DNA from 2 places in the Microcoleus sp. A003_D6 genome. Region 1 is predicted to be linked to the other one. Evidence: riboswitches for the same ligand, from Rfam matches in the RefSeq annotation. Region 1 holds a riboswitch; the other holds the start of a gene.
The links. Region 1 has a riboswitch for cobalamin ahead of cobG (precorrin-3B synthase). Riboswitches for the same ligand answer to the same signal wherever they lie in the genome.

Region 1 (8,025 bases):
ATCGACATCTGCGATCACCCTAATTCGCTGATTCGGCATAGTTGCGCGTTCGATATACAAAGCTCGATCGAACTGCCCCAACTCAATCAGCACGTCCCGAACCTTCGCGAAGTGTCGGCCCAGCTTAATAATCACAGCAGCATCAACCAGCGCCAGCCGATCGCGCAAAATATCCGCATCCAGCGTCGCAGGCATAATACTTAACACATCGTTACGATAAGTTAACGGCACTCCCAGCGCACTCGCACTCGCCATAGTCGAAGAAATTCCCGGCACAACTTCCGTAGTAAACTTTCCCGACAAACGGTTAAATAAGTACATAAACGAGCCGTAGAGAAAAGGTTCGCCCTCGCACAAAACCGCAACATCTCGGCCCTCGGTGAGGTGGGCGGCAATTTTCTCGGCTGCAATATCGTAATAAGGTTGAGACGATCGCGTCGGACTAAAAGGCAACGGCATCGGAATCTCAATTTGTTCTGGACGCAGGTAATCCGCTACGATCGCCCTGGCGAGCACCTTACCGTTTTCCATCGCCGGATAGGCAATCACCGGCACCGATTGCAAAATCCGATAAGCTTTCAAAGTAATCAATTCAGGATCGCCAGGGCCGATGCCCAATCCGTACAACTTACCAGTAGTCTCAGTCATAATTCATCCTTTTTCGCTAACGCATTCACGGCCGCCGTTGCCATTGCACTGCCGCCGCGCCGCCCGTGTACTGTAATAAATGGCACTCCCCGACTGTTGGCAGCGAGTTCCGCTTTGGATTCGGCCGCCCCCACAAATCCTACCGGGAAACCCAGAATTAAACTTGGTTTCGGGACTCCATCATCTAACATTTCCAGGAGTCGGAACAAAGCAGTCGGGGCATTACCAATTGCCACAACCGCACCCTCCAAATCCTTTAGCCACAAATCAAGGGCTGCTGCCGATCGAGTATTTCCGATTTGGCGCGCCAACTCCGGGACATCGGGATGCCAGAGGGTGCAAATCACCTGATTGTTAGCGGGAAGTCGCTTGCGGGTGATGCCTTCGGCTATCATTCGGGCGTCGCACAAAATCGGCGCGCCTGCTGCGAGGGCTTGACGCCCGCAGGTGGCGGCACCGGGGGAAGCTGCTAAGTCTGTAACGATATCGATCATTCCGCAACTGTGAATTAGTCGCACGGCGACTGTTTCTAAGTCTGCTGGTAGGCTTGACAAGTCTGCTTCGGCGCGGATTGTGGCGAAGGATTTTGTGTAGATTTCTGTTCCGTCTCGGATGTAGTCAAGCATTGGTTATTGGTTACTTGTTATTGGTTACTTGTTATTTGTTATTTGTTATTTGTTATTTGAATTTTTATTCTGATTTATTAAGATTGAACCATTGTTGTAATTTGTCGATCGCCCATCGATCGCAAAATTCGCCAAATGACTCACCCGGTTCTCGAAGTTGGTGGTAGGCGCGCAGCATTTTTTCGATCGCGCGGGGCATCTCGGTTACACTAACAGCGGGGAAGATTTGCCGTCCAAAGGGCAAGTCTTTTTTACCTACATAAATGTTGTAACCTGCGATCGTCTCGTTTCCCTGCTGTATCTGAATTCCTATTAGGGTGATGTCAATTGGCTGGTGTTGGGCGCAGGATTTTTCGCAGCCGCTGAAATGTATGTTTATCGATCGGTCGATCGTCAGTTTTTGCGCTAAATCCCTCGCCATTGCTAGGGCGTGACTTTGAGTATCTGTCGCCGCTGACGCGCAGCCGCTGCTACCGGCGCAAGCAACTAAGCAGGAATCTAGGTTAGTTGCGGATGAGTGCAATCCTAAATCAGCGATTTGCTGTTTGACCTGAGAAACTTGGGAGTTGGGGATGTCGGAAATCAGCAGATTTTGCCACGGCGTAAGCCTCAGAGTGCCATTGGCGAGATTTTGGGCTAAATTTGCCAAATTCCGCATTTGTTTTGATTCTAGCTTGCCTAGGGGCAGAGCAATGCCGATGTAGGAGAAATCCGACTGTCGCTGACGGTGGATGCCGAGATTGGCGTTGGGTTCGATCGCCCTTTCTGAAAGTTCGATCGCGCTTCGCCTCAAGGGAAACGGCAATTTTGTCTCTACTTTTTCGAGATAACTTTCAACGCCCCAATCGGCTAGCAGGTGCCGCAAGCGCGGTTTTTTGCCCTCAATTCGCGGCCGATTTTTGGTGTATTCCAGATAGATATTAGCGAGGGATGCTAATACTGAAATAGTTTGCGATTGTTCGATAATAATTCCTGTATTGCTGTTGAAATACAGGCGAAAAACAATTTCAAAATTCTTCGGTAGGCTTTCTGGTACTAATAAAATATCGTTCCGTAAATCGCGGATCGAAACCGCTTCGCCGCCGTCAAAGCCAATGCTGAACTTAGCCGAAAGTTCCGATAACTCAGGATGTTTTTGCAGGTAATCATCCCAAGCTTTGACTAGCGGGCGAGTATCGAGTAACTGCTGGCGATCGATTCCTGCTGTCGGACTTGCCATCATATTGCGAATCGGGTCAACTTCAACGCGGCGAGACGCTAATCCCAATTCCTGCAAATCTTGCCAAATTTCTGGGGGAATTTCCGAGTGCAATTTTCGGATTTGCAAATTTGCCCGATTTGTGATTTGCAAACAGCCGGTACTGTAGCGATCGACCAAATCGGCGATCGTCCAACATTGCTGTACGCTTAAAATTCCCCCCGGAATCCGCATCCTCGATAATATTCCGTCGCGGGCGCGGGAACCGGAGAATAGGCCCGGACAAGTCGGTAAATCAGTCAAAAGCAACAAATAATCTCCTTCCCCGTGCGACGCAGGGAACCTACAAGTAAACGCGCAAAACGCGCCCCGAAATCGGCATTCTGACTTTCACAGTTGCGGCACAGCGCCGGAATTGCACCGGACTTTCCCGCTTTCAGGTTTAAGAAATGTATCACAAGTCGATCGCCCGCAGCAAAAATTCTTAACTTTCTTAACAAATGCCCGCTAATTTTGTTTAATCTCAGAGGAATAGCGAGAAACAGACTTTTTTACAAAAATATAAAGGTTGCAGGCCGCAGATTCGCTAAAAAACCCAATTGCTCTGGTTAAACTGCATCCCGTAGTGAGTTAAAATAATGACTCACTAGCCCAGATTCATTAATCCTAAAAACAGTGCAATTGCAGTTCCCTAGCATAGCCACAATAGATTTTTTTTAAAATTGTTAATCTGCGTTAATCCGTGTTTATCAGCCTAACATCTGCGGTTGACCTCTCGATCAAAAAATACTGTAAATGTCATCCCATATTATTCTTGAAAATTGATAAATCATAATTACCTTGGCGCAATGCACAAATGGCTTTCGGTAGTGGGAATTGGCGAGGATGGACTTTCGGGATTGAATCCGATCGCCCGATCGTTACTCGATCGATCTAAAATCGTTGTCGGGGGCGCGCGCCACCTCGCAATGCTACCAACCGACGACACCCGCGAAAAATTAGTTTGGGCTTCACCCCTGCAAAAAACCATTGACGACATCATCAGCAGGCGTCCAGAATCTGTTTGCGTGATCGCAAGCGGCGATCCGATGTGTCACGGAATTGGGGTAACACTGTCGCGCAAAATTCCCATTTCGGAAATGACTGTAATTCCCGCAGCATCGGCTTTTAGTCTTGCTTGCGCCCGTTTGGGTTGGTCACTAGACCAAGTTGAGACTTTCAGTTTAACCAATCGCCCGATCGCCTCGATCGCCCTTGCTTTCTATCCCGGTGCACGCTTGCTGGTGTTGAGTGCCGATCGACATACACCCGCAAAGGTTGCCAATTTGTTGACACAGCGGGGGTTTGGCAGCAGTTTGATGACCGTGTTCGAGCGGATGGGGTCGGAGGCGGAACGGCGGATTGAGGGGGTTGCAGCAGCTTGGAATATGGCGGATTTGGCGGATTTGAATGCGATCGCCATTGCAGTTACAGCCGATCGCGAAACTCTTATCCTCCCCCGCACTTCGGGTTTACCGGATGCTGCATATCGCCACGACGGACAGTTGACTAAACGGGAGGTTCGAGCCGTTACGCTGTCTTCATTAGCGCCGATTCCGGGGGAGTTGCTGTGGGATGTGGGCGCTGGCTGTGGCTCGATCGCGATTGAGTGGATGCGGAGTCATCGGAGTTGTCGGGCGATCGCGATCGAACGCCATCCAACTAGACTGGAATACATTGCTGAAAATGCCTCTAATTTTGGTGTTCCCGAACTCAAAATCGTGGCGGGAGACGCACCGGCTGCTTTGGCAAATTTGCCGCCACCGGATGCTATTTTCATTGGCGGCGGTGTCACCGCAGAGGCTTTGTTAGAAACTTGTTGGAATGCTTTAGGTGAAGGTGGCCGTTTGGTGGTAAATGCGGTGACTGTTGAAAGCGAACTTACGGTGCTGCAATGGCATTCTTTGCACGGCGGCGAATTGATTAGAATTGGGATTCAGCGGGTTGGTGCGATCGGTTCTTATATCGGTTGGAAACCGCTAGCACCGATTACTCAGTGGGTGGTAGTTAAGGGGTAAAAGGCGATCGATCTCTTTGCTAAAAGCTATGATAAATAATATCCTCTAAAATTATAGTGAGAATGCCAGACGAATCATCTGTAGATACTTATTTGTCTCGACTGTTTGAAGACTATTCCAACACTGAAGTTATTGAATTACAGCAATATCTTTCTGAATGGGATAGAGGAACTTATCGAACTGTTGCCCAGAGTGTGTTAGACCATTCACAAAGAAAAGGATTTGATCCACTCAAATATCTGCGTAAAGCACACAACTTCAACACCAGAGGTGCTGTGAGAGTTCCTCGGACGGGATATCGGCAGGATGGAGCCGCTGTTTATCGAAAGGGCAATGAGTTTTTAATTGTGCGATCTGACCAGTATGGTGTTGAGAAAATAGTGACTTATGGCATTAATGAGGAATAGAACTATGGCACAAGTTCAAAACAAGTTAACGATTCAGCAGGATATTATTGTGCAGCTTTTGACACAGTTGAATGTTGAGGATGAAAAAACTAAATCAGAGCGCAAAGAGATAGCTCATAGCTATCTTGGTACCGAGGAAGAGTTTTCGTTTTTGGAGGAGCTTGAGTTAGTGACAGTTAGCATTCGCGGTTATGCGAGTCAAATTGAGGCTGGCGCAGGAGTTGATAATCGCGAGGAAGCGATCGCAAATTTACATCAGCTTAGGGTGTTCGATCGTTCTGCGATTGCTGAATTTTATGCTGAAACGCGATCGGGCTATCTTCAAATGCGGTCTTATATCCGAATGCTAGACTATTTGCGGTTGCTGGTATTGGAGTATTTACAGATGGCATAAATTCAGTATGCGTATCGACGCACCTTACAGAATAGTTGAGGAAAAAAAACCAAACTTGTTTTGTAGCAAGCAATAGTTTTTATCAATTATCTAAGGTGCGTCGCTATGAGGTTGTTGGTCTTTATGCGAGAGATTGTCGATGGCGACACACCCTACGAATCATGTTGTAAGAATTTTAAAGAATGGTATTACCCAGCATTTCCAACTTCTGCCAGGTGCCAAAAAGTCACGCCACCTTCATCGTGACTGAGCAAAATCCCTAAATCTTCCAAGCTTTCCAAACAGTCGAAAATGACTTTTTGTTTGCGATTTGCTGCTTTGAAATGGGAGGTGACTTGGGTAGCTGTCCATTCGCCGCTTTGGGTGCGAAACAAGTCGCGGATGGCGGAAAGTTGCTCTTTGAGGGTTTTGGGAAAGGGTTGTTGTTCTGCGGGAACAATCGCGGTTTCGGTTTCGGTGGTGATACCTTCGAGAGTTGGTTGTACGTAGGTTTCGCCGGGAGATTGGTAGTCGGGACGCAGCCAGCGAATGTGTCCGTTGCGTTCTTCTTCGGCGCGTTGCGCGTTGAGGGTGACGAGGTTTTCGAGGATTTGGTCTTCGGTGAGGGTGGTTTCCCAACCATAGGCGGCAAATACGGCGCGATCGAGTTCGTCGTGGATTTGTTTGAGGGTGGAGACTAGGGCTTTTTGGTTGAAGGCTTTCTCTTTGTCGTTGAGGGGTTCGCCTTTGCGGAGTTGTTCGAGGAGGTTGTACATCCCGGTGATGGTGACTTCCGGGTTAGCGGTTTGGACTCGTTTGCGGTGGCTGTCGAGGCGTTCTCCGAGTTCTCGGATGGTTTGTTTTTGAGTATCAGTTGCGTCGGGGAATGGGAAGGGGTCGAAGCAAGTAGTTTTGTTGTAACGTGGATCGTTCCCAATGCCCAATCTTCCCCCTGCTGCCAGCGACCAAGTAACATGAATTCGACTAGAAAGAACTCCCAAGAAATAAGCGTCGTCAAGGGCGATTGCAACAATACTAACGTCAGGTATAACGCTTGGATCTAAGAATGTGAAAACGCGATATTTTGCGGTTAATACTACAGGAATATATCGTTTAATTCCGCTGAGAGAATCACGGGTTTTAGGCATAGTTTCTGCGAATAACCACCAATTCTTTCTCCGTGATTCTCTATTATTCAATTCACGCTCAGGTTTTACCTTCACTAGAACTTGCTGAAAAGCTTTAGGAGCTGTAATTTGTGCCTCATTTATGGTCATTCCATAAAAATCAATGACTTTTATATTTCTGCTCTTCTTCAAAATATCACTACCATTGGTTAGCCGTTTAATAACAAATGCTTCATCAGGAAAATCAATATCAGGTTCAACAATAAAACCATCGTTCCCCAGCATGACACCTATACCTGCTAACTTTGAATTAGCTTTAAGAGGTTGTACGCCAACAACGTTAGCGCCCACACTCAGATCACTTTGGAGAAAGCCGATTTTTCGGGAAATTACTACTTTGACATCTTCACTGTCTTGATCTTCTATTTCTTCAATAACTGATTCAATTTTTCCGCTCGCTTTTCCAGCAGCACCAGCAGTTATAGCAATTCTGACTGCTGCACAATTTTCACTGTTTACCCAGGGGTGATCGGGGATGGCAAACGTTAGATAAATAGGGTGAGTATCAGTTATAGCCTCTTGAACAATACGACGATTAAAAGTCTGAGTGATGCTATTTGTGGTAACAAAGCCAAACTTACTAATATTACTATGAGCAGCCAGTTTTGCAGCTTTGTACCACCAGTACATAACGAAATCGCAGCTATCAGGAACCTGATTTTTATAAGCTTTACGTAGTGCTTTGGCATAACCTTCCCCAAGCCTGTCAAGCATCTTGAGCTTTCCAATAAACGGCGGATTCGACACAATATAATCCGCCTCCGGCCACACGGCCGCCCTCGGATTCAAATACCGATAAATCGTTACTTGATCTGTCGGATCGGGAATATCCTCACCAGTCACCGGACTTTTGCTCGTCCGCCCGCCCCAGCGAGTCCGCACCTTCCCCGCCGCATCGACATCCGCTTCTACCCCGTCATAGGCCAACACCGCATCCCGACATTCAATATTCTTGTACTCCCTCAACACAGGTTCGATCGGCGGAAGATCGCCAAATCGCCGAAAATGCCACTGCAAATAGCCAATCCAAATCACCAAATCCGCGATCGCCGCCGCCCTCGGATTAATCTCAATCCCCAAAAACTGACTCGGATTCACTTGATTAATATCCAACCGCAACTGTGCCGCGCCTGTAACATCCTCCAAACGCCGCAACACCTCCGACTCCAACCCCTTCAACAAATCCAACGTCACATACAAAAAATTCCCCGATCCGCACGCCGGATCGAGAATTTTCACCTGTTGTAACTCGGTCAGAAATGCTTCTAAAACTGCGATCGCCTTTTTCTGTTGATTTGCAGTCGGTTCCGCTTCCCCCGCGTTCAGCAACTGTTTAACCTCCGCTTGTACCGCAATCCAGCGATCGCCCAAAGGCTCCATCACCACCGGTTTTACCAACCGTTCCACATACGATCGCGGCGTATAATGCGCCCCCAACTTACTTCTTTCCCGCGTATCCAGCGCCCTCTCCAACAACGTCCCAAAAATCGCCGGTTCCACATTACACCAATCCCGCTTCGCCGCCTGTA
Region 2 (8,025 bases), on a different contig from region 1:
TTGTTCGTTAAAATTGGCACGGCTAAATTGGCGCGAACTTTCAGGCTGCGGAGAAACTCTCGGTGACATTCGTGAATAGGTTCTACTTCAATATCTGCAATTGCTCTGACTCTACCCGCTTCGTACAAAGCAGCATATTCGCCGTTAAAACACTCATCTGGCCCCGTTGAACCCAAGATTGAGAGTTCGATCGCACTTAACATCTCGCAGGTGACTTGACCCTGCCACTGCCTGTAGAAATAATACAGTACCGCGCGATCGCTCTGCAAAACTTCTCGAATCTCGTATAGGGATTTTTCTACTAATACATCACGCTTGAGACGATTTGTCAAGCTGTTAACAATTTGTTGCAGGCGATCGTCAGACATGGTATTAACTCCTTCAATTCCTAGTACACTCGCCCGATCTGAATTATTGTTTAACTTTGCAGCCTCACAAATCCTCCAATTTTTGCGGATCGGGATTCTCGTCCGCTCGAAAATAAGTGATTTTTGGCTTAACAGTTGTCGCGATGGCAGCAACATTATACTAATATTTTAACCGACACAGCAATTTTTTAGGAAAACTGGCGATTCCCTACGGAATAGCTTCGCTTCACGGCTTTTTTTGCAAATAACCACAGGCCCGACGGCTGTTCCACAAAGGAAGAACCACAAGTCCGATGGCTGTTCCACAAGGCACAGAAGAAAAGATCAAAGAAGAGAAGAGAAAGAATTTGTAATAGATGGGATAATGGCGCTGCTGATTTACGGTATGAAAGGCTAAATAGGCCAGTCATAGAAACCAGTATCGACAAAGCTTGGGGATTTTCAACTGATTTTTTTCATACCCTGATTAAGCAACGCCGGATATTTTATCTCCTGGTTTGATTTGGTTAAGGGTTCCTAATCTAACCAATAAAAATCCTGATGTTGTGTTAGTCAGCATTTTGGATTAGCCTTTTAGTTGACATTAAATGATTTTTAATTGAAAGGCTTGTTCGCAAGGCGATCGCCCTATCTGTCTGAGGGGTTGCAAATTTTCAGAAATGTGCTATTGTCAAAAGTAATCGGTTCTGGTGGAGATCAGCCACTAGAGGAAACGGGGAAAGTCCGGTGCGAACCCGGCGCTGTCCCGCAACTGTGATGAAGCGTACAATCGTTTCTTAGTCAGGATGCCCGCCGATTGTATCGTTTCATTTAACCCATCTGCGAGGTACGGATGTATTCAGCATTTTGTTTTCAATTCGATTCTGTTTCACCAGACGCTGCGCGATCGGCGATTATACTCCTTAACCCGCGAGAAACCTGTGGTGGAATTGGTTTCTAGGGCGACATCGCGAGTTTGAAAAGTTTAGCCCCAACAGCATTATCTAGTTTCAGATGCAAGAAATCTTGCTGGGCATTTGCCTGCTGTAATTTCTAGGATCTTTTATCGCTTTTTTGGAAGTTCAGATGGTTTCGCCTTTGGTGCGATCGCGAAGCGTCCCGTAGGGAATCGCCTTGCAATCTAATGGCATTGCTGTCGGAAATTCGGCATCGGATACCTCTTGGTTTCCGACTGAGTTTCTATGGACTGATGAATCAATTTACAACCCCAACTTAGGAGCAATTATGTCAATTTTAACGGCAACTATTGGATATCCCCGCATTGGTAAAAACCGTGAAGTTAAGAAAGCTTTGGAAGGTTTTTGGAGTGGCAAATTAGAAGCAGATACTTTACTGCAAACAGTGAAAACTGTAGCAATAGAAAATTGGAAAAGACAGCTACAAGTAGGCATCGATCGCATCGGTGTAGGCGATACCACACTCTACGATTGTGTGCTTGACTGGACAATTCGTTTAGGTCTAATTCCCAAACGCTTTCAGGGGTTATCAGGACTCGATCGATACTTTGCAATGGCACGGGGCAAAGAAGGAATTCCGGCCCTAGAGATGACCAAATGGTTTGATAGCAACTATCACTACCTCGTGCCTGAAATTCCCACCGAACTGCAACCAGCAGATTTCAGCGATTTTCTGGAGACCGTGCAGCGGGCAAAAGCGACGTTAGGGGATCGGGCAGTGCCGATCGTTCTTGGCCCCTGTACGCTACTGCGGTTGAGTCGGTTAGATGGCGCAATGGACGATTCTCTAGCGCAATTGCTGCCGCGCTACATCGAACTCTTGACGCAATTAAAAGCCCTTGGCGTTGCCGAAGTGCAGATACATGAACCTGCCTTAGTTCTGGGAGATGCAAACAATTTCAAAGCACACTATCAAACTGCTTATCAAGCCTTTGCTAAAGTCGATTTACCGCTGCATCTTGTCACTTACTTTGATGACTTGGGTGAAGCTTATTCTTGGGTGATGGCATTACCTGTTACCGCGATTAGTTTAGACTTCACTCGCGGACGCAATTTAGATTTACTCAAGCAATATGGATTTCCCCCAGATAAGCATCTGGGCGTTGGCATTGTGGATGCCCGCAACATCTGGCAAATCCGTCCAGAACAATTGCTGCCAGTGCTGCAAGACATTCAAAGAATTACGCCTAATATCGTCATTCAGCCGTCGGCATCATTGCAGTTTGTTCCCTACGATGCCAAACGGGAAACAAAGTTGCCAGAACCTCTCCGCAATGTGTTGAGTTTTGCAGAACAAAAACTGCAAGCGGTGAAGTTTTTGGCACGCAGTTTAGCAGGAGAAGAAACTGAGAGCGATCGCATCCAGATTACCGATGCCTGGACAAAATTCGAGCAATTTAGTCCAGCAAATCAAGCCGTGCAGTCACGCATGAAAAGCATTACGACAAATGACTTTCTACGGGAATTATCCTACGGTTTGCGGCTGTCAAAACAGATTTCTCTGCCCATTTTTCCCACCACAACGATCGGCTCATTTCCTCAAACATCAGAAGTGCGACAACTGCGAGTACGGTATAAAAAGGGTGAATTGAGTCAGCCAGAGTATGAAGCAGCGATCGATACTGAGATTGCCGACAGCATTAAACTCCAAGAAGAAATTGGGCTGGATGTGCTAGTGCATGGCGAATTTGAACGCACCGATATGGTGGAATACTTTGGACAACAGTTAGATGGATTTGCCTTCACGCAAAATGGCTGGGTGCAAAGCTATGGCAGTCGGTACGTGCGTCCGCCGATTATTTACGGTGATGTCTTTCGCACTGCCCCAATGACGGTACGCGAGTTTAAAGTAGCGCAATCATTGACGCAAAAACCAGTTAAAGGAATGCTAACAGCTCCCGTAACAATTTTAAATTGGTCATATCCGCGCACTGATATTTCTCGACAGGAACAAGCGTTTCAAATTGCACTGGCATTGCGCGATGAAGTGGCAGATTTAGAAGCAGCAGGAGCGAAGGTAATTCAAGTAGATGAACCCGCATTACGCGAAGGTTTACCTCTGAAGATAGAACGCTGGAGTGAATACCTGTCTTGGGCAGTAGATGCGTTTCGTTTGGCAACCGCAGTCGCTCATCCCCAGACTCAAATTCACACGCATATGTGCTACTGCGAATTTGGCGACATTATCAAAGACATTGAACGGTTAGATGCCGATGTGATTTCGATTGAAAATAGTCGCAGCAACAACCAAACGCTGCATGAAATCATCGCCGCAGGCTACACCTATCAAGTGGGTAACGGCGTTTATGACATCCACAGTCCAGTAGTGCCAACAACAGAACAAATTTTGCAGCAGTTGCGAACTGGAATTGCCAATTTACTTGTGCAGCAAATTTGGGTTAATCCCGATTGCGGCCTGAAAACACGGCGTTGGGAAGAAGTAATTCCGGCACTGAAAAATATGGTGGAAGCTGCCAAAACGCTGCGGGAGGAAGTAAATGCGACCGGAAAATAGCATCTGGCAGGGAAACTTTGGCTACTGGCAACATGGCTTCATTCATACAAATCTGCTGATGATTGGTTATACAGGATGGAAGGGATTTCAGTCTTTTGGACGGGGAGTTGTGGTTTGTGATGTGAATACTCAAGTTATTCATTCTACAATTACAAATTTTGAACCAATTCCGTTCGCAATCCAGTTTATCCCCTCGAATTTGATGGGGTTTTACTTGCGATCGCTATCCCTTGACTCATCGACTATTTCATCGGTTCAGGCAGCAGTTGCCACCTATAATACCGAGAAAGATATTCTGCTGGTGCTGAAAGTTAATCGTCAAATCGAGGTCAATTTATTAAGAAAAATGGCGATCGCACCTGCTGATTGTTACGAACAAGTCTGTAGACGCTGGGACGAATTCTCACCAAGCTAGAGTTCCTAAAACTTACCCTATTCTCCCAATGCCTAAACCAAATCTCTGTTATCAAATCCAGCTTTGGCAGTTGTTAGAAAAAGATGGACAGTGAAATGAACGGTTACGATTGGCAGCAAGACTTTATTGCTACTAATTTATTGGCGTTGGGTTACAACGCCTGGATAGGTTACTTAGGAGGTGAACGCGGAGCAGTAATTTGCAGTCTTAATTCTCCACTTTTAGGAGTCGCAGGTGAAACATTTAACTCCTATTTTGTTCCGCGTTCCCGTCTCGCCCCATTCCTAAATGCGTGGCTGGCTGCTCCTGATACGGTGATCCTTCAGCATCATCACATGAATGCTCATATCCTTCAAGAAGTGGATAATTATAATCCGTTTAAGGATATTATTCTCCTGTTGGAATGCGCCAATCAAGCTATCTTTTTGAATCTGAGAAATCTTCCGATTTCACCTCCAGATTGTTACCAAACTGTGTGCAAGCACTGGGAAGATTTTCAACTAGAAACGGATGCTGTTGTGAAGCGTACTGATATTTCGCGGTAAACTTTTTTGAAACTGCGATCGACGCTCTGAATAGAATTCTTCCGTCAACCCTTCCCATTCAAGTTAAAAATGATGAATACTCACTTTCAAAGAATGGGAAGAATCCCAACTGTTCAACATCCGTTAGAGGAAAAAGCAACAATGGCAAGACTTATTCAACATAAAAAAGAAGCCTTCTGGTTTTACCGTTTTGTGTCGATTGGCTACGATAATTTGATTAATCCGTTTTTCTGGACGATTCCAATGCGGGAAAAATCTCTGGAACTCGCGCAACTAGATCGCCCTGATTTACAAGTTCTAGATGCGGGAGCAGGAACGGGATTTACTACTTGTGGCATTGTCGAAAAAGTGAATGCTAATAATGTTAAAATGCTCGATCAAAGTCCGCATCAGTTAGCTAAAGCGAAACAAAAACTCGCAATTAATGATTGTGAGAAATTTCTCGGAGATGTGGAGAATTTACCCTTTGCTACCGATACATTCGATCGCTACATTTCTGCTGGCAGTATTGAGTATTGGCCCGATCCGCAACGGGCGATCGCTGAAGCTTATCGTGTGACTAAACCAGGCGGAATTGCGCTGATTATCGGCCCGCTGGAACGCAAGAATCCGATCGCCCGTTGGCTGTCTGATACGTGGATGCTGTTTCCCAGTGAAGACGCTTATATCAGTTGGTATGAGTTAGCAGGATTCACCCAAATTCGCAAAGTGTACGTTGCACCGGATTGGTATGCTGATGAGAATAGCCCCTACGCGATCGCGATCGCAGGTGTAAAACCATCCCCCGGAAAATCTCCTGCAATCTTATCAGATGCTATTGAACAAGCCGCAGAACCAATGACGCTAGAGCGTTTTTTACTCTTCTGGTTTCGGTTTGTTATCGGCTCTGCTACTGGTGCATTATTTATACCAATAGCAGCAGTGCGATCGCTAATAGCAAAGTTCAATCCTCCTCAACAAGATTCTCAATCCAAATAATCCGAAACTATAGGCGGGAAGGTTTAGGTGGTAAATATACTCCTTTTAAGCCTTGATGAAGGACGGGAGTACGGTTGGTGCTGATGAGCTTACCCCGGAGACTGGGCCGCCTGCGAGATCAAATTCGGTAGCATTGGAATTATTAATATTACCGAAATCAGGACACGGCAGTGCCGTTTCCCTACAATTCATCGGGTAGGGACACTCCAAGAGCCGTGTCCTCGGTTACTATCATGTCGAAGAGTGCAACCGGAATTGATATCATGCTCGATCGCGCGATCCGCGCTGATGCCAATATTTTGTTTTGCGGGCGATCGGGCGATCGCATTTGAGAATCAATTACAGGCAAGTTTTATCAATAACTTGGCAAGCACAATTGATTTTCAAGAGCCTCCTGCAACCGTGTCTGCAACTGCACGAAGGGCGATGGAGTCGGGAATGTGGGGCGCCTGGGCGATCGACGAGCAACTTGTACTGTCCACAACCCAGGCACAGATACCGTGAAGTTCCGAAACGTCTCTTACATCACGCGCAAAGGGTTTCAACCTTCTTGAGTCCCCAGTTGCAATTCTTTCAAGCTAGTTGACATATATTATCAATTAATTTAAACTGTACATTGTATCCACAGTAGCGGTGGCGCTCAACCTAAATCCTATGACTTTTTCAACCTACACTCCAGCCTTGTACCCTCATCTCAGACAGCAGACTTTCACCTGCCGTCAGTTGGTGCCCATGCCCTTTAACGGCTTACTGCGGATTGAACGGGGAGCCGTCCGAACCGTGACTTGGAGCGAACAGGGAACACCAATAACCCTCGGATATTGGGGAGTTGGAGACGTACTCGGTCACTCGCTCTCAGGCGTTCAACCTTATCAAATTGAGTGTAAAACTCATGTAGAACTTAGTTACATTCCTCAAAATTTGTGCGATCGATCCTTAGATGAAGTTTTCAGACACATTCAGCAAACTCAAGCATTTTTCTGCATTGTTCGCAGCGAATGTCTGCGGGATAGATTGTTGCAACTATTAGTTTGGTTGGGACAAAAATTTGGTCGCGAAGTGGCACAAGGATTGTTGATCGATTTGAGATTGACTCATCAGGAGCTTTCTGAGGCGATGGGAATTACGCGGATTACGGTGACGCGGCTGATGTGTCGTTTGGAGGAAGAGGGAATTATCGATCGCACTCGCCCTCAATACATTGTTTTAACTTCTCAACCCGCAAACAGATTTATCGGTGGGGTCAATTCTTGAATCTAAAATCCAAAATCGTCTGAGCGCCAGATTCTCCGATAATCATTACCGTAAAAAATCTACCGCTAATGTCTTCAGAAAATATTGCCTTTATGCCAGGGTGCTCTCACTATTCACTGGATTTATTGCTCACAGAAATCGGCGAATGTTAGAATTTTAGCCTATGTACGATTAATCGCATCATAAACTAGCCCCATTAACTATTTCTTGCTCCACTTCTCTGCGTTCTCTGTGGTTCAAAAAATATCAAGATGTTGATTTTTTGACCGTTCTGCAACATGACAAGCGAGGACACGGCAGTGCCGTTGCCTGACTGTGGGTAATATTAATTCCGATGCTACCGGATTTGATATCATGAGTTTGGGTTTTGTAAAAGAGGTAATATTTATGAAGTGCCCATTATAAATTACCAATACTCTCCGTGTTCTCTAAAACAGCAATTCTGAATTTTACGATCGCCCTTTTAATAGCCCTGGGCATTGAGTTGTTCAGCGGTAATACAAGTGTTGCTCAAAATGCCGCCGCAATTAAATTCTCTAGCACTGCTGCGGGTGTTAGCACTCGCTACATCGGTGCTGTCGAGGGCAGTATCAATTTTGACCTCAAAGATTTACAAGATTTGGGAATTAATACCTACCGCATTTACGGCGGGATGTCTCGATGGGAACCGGAAGACGATGACGGTAAATACGGTTGGCCGTCTATTGACGAAATTAAGAGAAATTCCAATATAATTAATTGGGCGCATTGGGATCGGATTATGACCGATCCGCCCCAAGGTAGCGATTATTGGTGGTCTGGAGAACCCGGCACAGTTTGGCAAGGCAATGCCAGGACTATTTTCAATACTCTCAAACAAGCAAATATTCGCCCGGTGGTGAGTATACGGAATGTTGATAGTAGCTGGAGTCCGAGTTGGGCGCTGCAACTGAATCCGCCGCGCACAGGAGAAGATTGGAACGAGTGGTGGGAACACGTTTTTGCTACGGTTTAT

Region 2: linked by a shared signal. The riboswitch ahead of metE (5-methyltetrahydropteroyltriglutamate--homocysteine S-methyltransferase) and the one ahead of cobG (precorrin-3B synthase) in region 1 are both predicted to bind cobalamin.

The regions. Positions count from the first base shown of each region.
Region 1 is NZ_JAUBWA010000062.1:369-8,393, forward strand. It holds gene QUB70_RS17965 (precorrin-2 C(20)-methyltransferase) at 1-648, opposite strand, end outside; gene QUB70_RS17970 (precorrin-8X methylmutase) at 645-1,274, opposite strand; gene cobG (precorrin-3B synthase) at 1,339-2,784, opposite strand; adenosylcobalamin-variant (AdoCbl-variant) riboswitch at 2,841-2,920, opposite strand; gene cbiE (precorrin-6y C5,15-methyltransferase (decarboxylating) subunit CbiE) at 3,321-4,529, shown strand; gene QUB70_RS17985 (hypothetical protein) at 4,592-4,936, shown strand; gene QUB70_RS17990 (hypothetical protein) at 4,941-5,330, shown strand; gene QUB70_RS17995 (class I SAM-dependent DNA methyltransferase) at 5,519-8,025, opposite strand, start outside.
Region 2 is NZ_JAUBWA010000103.1:10,323-18,347, reverse strand. It holds gene QUB70_RS24110 (GAF domain-containing protein) at 1-368, opposite strand, end outside; cobalamin riboswitch at 1,033-1,179, shown strand; gene metE (5-methyltetrahydropteroyltriglutamate--homocysteine S-methyltransferase) at 1,593-3,839, shown strand; gene QUB70_RS24100 (hypothetical protein) at 3,823-4,254, shown strand; gene QUB70_RS24095 (hypothetical protein) at 4,338-4,799, shown strand; gene QUB70_RS24090 (methyltransferase domain-containing protein) at 4,941-5,777, shown strand; gene QUB70_RS24085 (hypothetical protein) at 6,066-6,281, shown strand; gene QUB70_RS24080 (Crp/Fnr family transcriptional regulator) at 6,432-7,031, shown strand; gene QUB70_RS24075 (hypothetical protein) at 7,453-8,025, shown strand, end outside.